Regions from separate parts of the Lysobacter antibioticus genome, predicted to be linked through region 1. Evidence: riboswitches for the same ligand, from Rfam matches in the RefSeq annotation. Region 1 holds a riboswitch; the other holds the start of a gene.
What was found. A riboswitch is a leader RNA that binds a small molecule or an ion and turns the genes downstream of it on or off. The one in region 1 is predicted to bind S-adenosylhomocysteine.
Positions count from the first base shown of each region.

Region 1 (3,321 bases):
GCAGGTACAGATTGCCCGGCTCGGTCGGCGATTCGCGCAGGGTCAGCAAGCGCTTACCCTGGTCGTCGAGCACGACCTGCGGCGCTTCGTAGTGCGGCGCCTGCGAATGGAACAGCCGGGTCCGCTGCTTGTCGGCCAGGTCGTAGCGGTCGAGAAACGGCCGGTCGCCTTCGGGCGAAGCGCCCTGGCCGATGTAGAACAGGCTGGCGCCGTCGGCGCTGGTCAGCAGCCGGCGCTGGCCGTTCGCATCGCGCGTGCTGACCGGTTCGCCGGGGTCGTTGTAGCGGTCTTCGCTGAGCCCTTCGAACACCAGCTCGGGCGCACGATCGCCATGGTCCGGCGCGATCCGCCATTGGCGGGTCTGCCGCGTCTTCCACCAGAACTCATCGACCAGGGCGAGATCGCCGCGACCCCAATGCGCGCCGGCGTAACGCGCCCCCAGGCGCATCAGCGTCTGCGGCGGCCGCTCGAACGGCGCGGCCTGCATCATCACCGCATCGCGGATCTCGGTCTTGCGCGCCGGGTCGCCGCCGTCCTGGGCCTCGGCCCAGACCAGGGTCGCCGGCGCATCGCCGCGCCAGGCGATCTCGCGCACGCCGGTGGGCACCGCGTCGTTGCCGGTCGGCAAGCCGTCGACCAGGGGCAGGCGCGCGATCTCGTGCTCGAACTTGCCGTCCGGCGCCAGCACTTCGATGCGGTGGGCGAACATCGACACCGGCACCTGATACGAGAACGGCCGCTCGACTCTTGTCGCCAGGACATGGCGGCCGTCGGGCGACGGCGTCGCCGCCAGATACAACTGCGGCGCGCCGGCGCGCACCACCGCACCGGTCAAATCGACGGTGGCGAGCTGCGAGCGCAGGTAGTACTCGAATACGCGCGCGTCGCTCTCGTTGCGCAACAAGTCCTGATAGGTGCGGATCTGCCGGACCGTCGCGCTGATTTCGGTTTCCTGCACCGCCGGCCCGGTCGGGGTGGCGTTCGCCGGCGGCGCTTCGCCCTGCCCCTCGGGCTGCAACTGCACCAGCAGTCGGCGGCTGTCCGGCATCCAGGCGTAACCGCGGCCGGATACGGTGTTGAGGCCGGACACCAGCTTATGCGCGCGGCGCTGGCCGACTTCGAGCAGCCACAGCTCGTTGGCGCCGCTGGCGCTGTCGACGCGGTTGAAAGCGATCCAGCGCTGGTCGGGCGACCACTCCAAGGTCGCCAGCGACAACGGCGCCGGCAGGCCTTCCACCTTCAGGCCCTTGCCGCTGGCGATATCGAGCAGGCTCAGACCGGTGCCGAACGCGAAGCGGCTCTGCGCCCGGGTGCGCGGATGAATGCGCAGGCCGGCGAGCTTGAGTTCGGGTTGCGCGACCACCTCGATGCCCGGCAGCGACGGCGTCTGCACCAGCGCGACCAGATCGCGCTTCGGGCTGGTGAACATCTGCGGCGGCCGCGGCGCGTCGACGATGGCCTGCAAGGCCTTCGGCGGCAGCTGGTAGCCGCCGCCCGGCGCGGTCTGCGCCGTCGCCGCCAACGGCAGCAGGAGCAGCAACAAAGCCGGCCAGCGCTGGGCCTTGGGGGCCGGCTTACGGGAGGGCTGGCCGTCGTGGCCGGTGCGTCGCGCGACTGAGTTCATGCTCGATCCGATCCGTAGTGAAGAAAATCCGGGGCCATGCGGCCTGGCGGGGCTCGTGCCGGCCGATGCGGCCACAGACGATGCGGCCACAGACCCCGGACCGAGCTTAGCCCGCTGCCGCGATCGTCGGCCTATGCCATTGGGGCTGCTGCGGGACGCCGCAGAGCGGCCGCCCCGGTTTCGCGATGAACGTCATATTCAGGCGCATCCGGCTCTGCGCCGTGCGATGGTCATGGGCGCCGCGATATACTGCGCGCTCAGCCCGCCGAGGGGCGCTGCGACCGTCATCCGCGGAACTTTCCGCAAAGCCCGTACCCGCTACGGACTTCCAGAATGACGGCCAGGCTCGGCGAGGCGTAGTCCCAACGGCGCCCGGTTTGAGCGATCGCTTTCGAGCGATGACTCGCCGGACCCGGCATCCGCCGGCTCCCCAAAGAACTGGAGCGACACACCATGAACGCAGTACCCAAGACCTTCTCGACCGAAGGCGACTACAAGGTCGCCGACATCACCCTGGCCGATTGGGGCCGCAAGGAAATCGACATCGCCGAGCACGAAATGCCGGGCCTGATGTCGATCCGCAAGAAGTACGCCGCCGCGCAATCGCTCAAGGGCGTGCGCGTGACCGGCTCGCTGCACATGACCATCCAGACCGCGGTGCTGATCGAGACCCTGCGCGACCTCGGCGCCGACGTGCGCTGGGCTTCGTGCAACATCTTCTCGACCCAGGACCATGCCGCCGCCGCGATCGCCGCCAGCGGCACCCCGGTGTTCGCCTGGAAGGGCGAGTCGCTGGAAGAGTATTGGGATTGCACCCTCGAAGCGCTGACCTTCCCGGGCGACGGCGCGGTCAAGTTCCGCGGCCCGGAGTTGGTCGTCGACGACGGCGGCGACGTCACCCTGCTGATCCACAAGGGCTACGAGCTCGAAAACGGCGACGGCTGGGTCAACACCCCGTCGGGCAACCACGAAGAACAGGTCATCAAGAACCTGCTCAAGCGCGTGCATGCCGAGCGTCCGGGCTTCTGGCACGAAGTCGTCAAGCATTGGAAGGGCGTCTCCGAAGAGACCACCACCGGCGTGCACCGCCTGTACCAGCTCGCCGAAGCCGGCTCGCTGCTGGTCCCGGCGATCAACGTCAACGACTCGGTCACCAAGTCGAAGTTCGACAACCTCTACGGCTGCCGCGAGTCGCTGGCCGACGGCCTCAAGCGCGCGATGGACGTGATGCTGGCCGGCAAGGTCGCCGTGGTCTGCGGTTACGGCGACGTCGGCAAGGGCTCGGCCCATTCGCTGCGCGCTTACGGCGCCCGCGTCGTGGTCACCGAGATCGACCCGATCAACGCCCTGCAGGCGGCGATGGAAGGCTTCGAGGTCAACACCGTCGAGAGCACCCTCGGCCGCGGCGACATCTACGTCACCACCACCGGCAACAAGGACGTGCTGACCCTGGCCCACATGCAGCAGATGAAGGACCAGGCCATCGTCTGCAACATCGGCCACTTCGACAACGAGATCCAGGTCGATGCGCTGGCCGCGTCGGGCGCCAAGCGCCTGAACATCAAGCCGCAGGTCGACAAGTACACCTTCGCCGGTGGCAACTCGATCTTCCTGCTGGCCGAAGGCCGCCTGGTCAACCTCGGCTGCGCCACCGGCCACCCGAGCTTCGTCATGTCCAACTCGTTCGCCAACCAGAC
Region 1 covers NZ_CP013141.1:5,001,596-5,004,916, forward strand. The annotation lists gene GLA29479_RS20305 (alpha/beta hydrolase family protein) at 1-1,624, opposite strand, end outside; S-adenosyl-L-homocysteine riboswitch at 1,886-2,005, shown strand; gene ahcY (adenosylhomocysteinase) at 2,078-3,321, shown strand, end outside.

Region 2 (3,321 bases), 1.3 Mb from region 1:
CCTTCGGCCCAGGCGCGCGGTCGCCGGGCTGCGTTATGGTCGGGGTTCACCTGGAGAGGCCCCGCATGTCCCGACCGATCACCGCGCCACGCCGCGGCCTGGCGCTGCTCGCCCTGGCCTGCGCGCTCGGCCTGCCGCTGTCCGCCCCCGCCGCCGACCGCATCAGCGGCAAGGCCTTCGCCACCCGCAGCGAGGTCTATGCCCCGCACGCGATCGCCGCGACCTCGCACCCGCTGACCACCCAGATCGCGCTCGACGTGATGAAGGCCGGCGGCAGCGCAGTCGATGCCGCCATCGCCGCCAACGCCGCGCTTGGTCTGATGGAGCCGACCGGCAACGGCATCGGCGGCGATCTGTTCGCGATCGTGTGGGACCCGAAAACCCAGAAGCTCTACGGCTACAACGGCTCGGGCCGTTCGCCCAAGTCGCTGACCCTGGCCGAGTTCCAAAAGCGCGGGCTCAAGGACATTCCGCCGCACGGCCCGCTGCCGGTGACCGTACCCGGCACCGTCGACGGCTGGTTCGCCCTGCACGAACGCTTCGGCCGCAAGCCGATGGCCGAGAACCTGGCGCCGGCGATCCGCTATGCGCGCGACGGCCATCCGGTGCACGAGGTCATCGCCTATTACTGGAACGCCTCGGTGCCGCGCTTGTCGAAGTGGCCGGGCTTCAAGGAGCAGTTCACCATCGACGGCCGCGCCCCGCGCACCGGCGAGATGTGGAAGAACCCGAACCTCGCCAGCACCCTGGAGCAGATCGCGAAGGGCGGGCGCGATGCGTTCTACAAGGGCGAGATCGCCCACACCATCGACGCCTATTTCAAGGCCAACGACGGTTTCCTGAGTTACGACGACCTCGCCGCCCATCGCGGCGAGTGGGTCGAACCGGTCAGCACCAACTACCGCGGCTACGACGTCTGGGAACTGCCGCCGAACGGCCAGGGCATCGCCGCACTGCAGATCCTCAACCTGCTCGAACCCTACGACCTGAAGTCCTACGGCTTCGGCAGCGTCGAGCACCTGCACCTGTTCACCGAGGCCAAGAAGCTCGCCTTCGCCGACCGCGCGCGCTGGTACGCCGACCCGGCGTTCTCGAAGTCGCCGGTCGCGAAATTGATTTCCAAGGACTACGCCGCGCAACGGCGCAAGCTGATCTCGATGGACAAGGCCCTGCGCGAAGTGCAGCCGGCGACACCGAAGGAACTCGACGAAGGCGACACCATCTATATGACCGTCGCCGATGCCGACGGCATGATGGTGTCGCTGATCCAGTCCAACTACCGCGGCATGGGCAGCGGCATGGCACCGCCGGGCCTGGGCTTCATCTTCCAGGACCGCGGCGAGCAGTTCGTGCTCAAGCAAGGCCATCCCAATTCGTTCGCGCCGGGCAAGCGGCCGTTCCACACCATCATCCCCGCGTTCGTGACCAAGGACGGCAAACCCTGGCTGTCGTTCGGGGTGATGGGCGGGGCGATGCAGCCGCAGGGCCATGCCCAGATCGTGATCAACCTGATCGACTTCGGCATGAACCTGCAGGAAGCCGGCGACGCCCCGCGTCTGCAGCACGACGGTTCCACCGAACCGGCCGGCCAGGCCACGGTCATGAGCGACGGCGGCGAACTCGACCTGGAGACCGGCTTCAGCTACGAGACCGTGCGCGAGCTGATGCGCCGCGGCCACAGCGTGCGCTTCGCCCACGGCCCTTACGGCGGCTACCAGGCGATCATGGTCAACCCCCACGGCGGCTACGTCGGCGCCAGCGAATCGCGCAAGGACGGCCAAGCCGCGGGCTACTGAGAAGGCGCCGGCTTCAAGGGTAGGAGCGACGCAAGTCGCGACCGCGCAACCTCATGAACCGGCGCAGTCGCGGCTCGCGCCGCTCCTACCCAAAAACATCGCCGCGCGATTGACAGCGCCGACCGTGCTATCGAACACTATTCGCGCGGCGTCGCCACGACGCCGCGCACCAGTTGCGGATCGCCCCCGGGCCATCCGCAGTCCGGACCGAGGGGTGCTGCGACGGAACCGACGCGTTCCGCCACGCTCGATCCGCGATGCCGAGACAAGGGCGCCCTCCCGATCATGGAGGCGTCATGCCCGTTGTTTCCCACACCGCGTCCGACGACGCGAACATCCATCCCGGTGCCGCGATCGGCGCCATCAGCGCTGCGTCGCCGAACGGCTTCCAGCTCGCCCTGGTCACCTCGACCGTCTACGCCGAGTTCCATCCCGACGACGCCGGTCTCGTCGACGCCCTGCGCGGGCACGGCATCGAGCCGGTCGCCTGCGTCTGGAACGACCCGGCGGTGGACTGGACCCGCTTCGATGCCGTCCTGGTCCGCACCACCTGGGACTATTTCCGCCACTACGACGACTTCCTCGCCTGGTACGACCAGATCGAAACCCTCGGCCTGCCGATCGCCAACGAACTGCCCTTGCTGCGCTGGAACAGCAACAAGCGCTACCTGCTCGAACTCGCCGCTCGCGATGTCGCGATCATCCCGACCGTGTCGGCGCCCGGCGATGCGCTCGCCGAGGCGGTCGCGCCCATGTCCGGCCAGGACGTGGTGATCAAGCCCACGGTCAGCGGCGGCGCCTGGCATACCATGCGCGGCCGGGTCGGCGAGGCCGCCTTCGCCGAGTTGCTCGCGGCGCTGCCGCGCGATCTCGATTATCTGGTGCAGCCGTTCATGCCCGAGATCGTCGCCGAGGGCGAGTGGTCGCTGATGTTCTTCGACGGCCACTACAGCCACGCCGTGCTCAAGAAACCCAGCGCCGGCGATTACCGCGTGCAGACCGATTTCGGCGGCAGTGCGAGCTTGACCGAGCCCGACCCGGCGATTCTCGCCGCGGCCCGGCACGCGCTCGACGCCGTGGCCGCCCTGGGCTATCGCGACCAGGCCTATGTGCGCGTGGACGGGGTGATGACCGCCGACGGCTTCCGCCTGATGGAACTGGAATTCATCGAACCCTTCCTGCACTTCGCCGCATATCCGCCGGCGGCGGAGATGTTCGCCGCACAACTGGCGCGACGCTGGCCGAGCGTGCGCGAATCGGCGACGCTCGCCGCCGGATAAGCTTCTGCATCGCGCCGCCGCGAGGCGGCGCAACGGAGTCCGCATGCCCCCCGCAAGCACCGAATCCTTGTTCTCCTACGGCACCTTGCAACAGACCGGCGTGCAGCAGGCCACCTTCGGCCGTCTGCTCCAAGGCGAGGCCGACGCCTTGGTCGGTTATCGCCGCACGATGGTGAAGATCGAAGACGCGCAGGTCGTCGCCACCAGCGGCGAGGCCTATCACCCGATCCTCGAAGCCAGCGGCG
Region 2 covers NZ_CP013141.1:530,197-533,517, reverse strand. The annotation lists gene ggt (gamma-glutamyltransferase) at 66-1,796, shown strand; S-adenosyl-L-homocysteine riboswitch at 2,000-2,080, shown strand; gene GLA29479_RS02215 (ATP-grasp domain-containing protein) at 2,093-3,076, shown strand; gene GLA29479_RS02210 (gamma-glutamylcyclotransferase family protein) at 3,120-3,321, shown strand, end outside.
Region 2: linked by a shared signal. The riboswitch ahead of GLA29479_RS02215 (ATP-grasp domain-containing protein) and the one ahead of ahcY (adenosylhomocysteinase) in region 1 are both predicted to bind S-adenosylhomocysteine.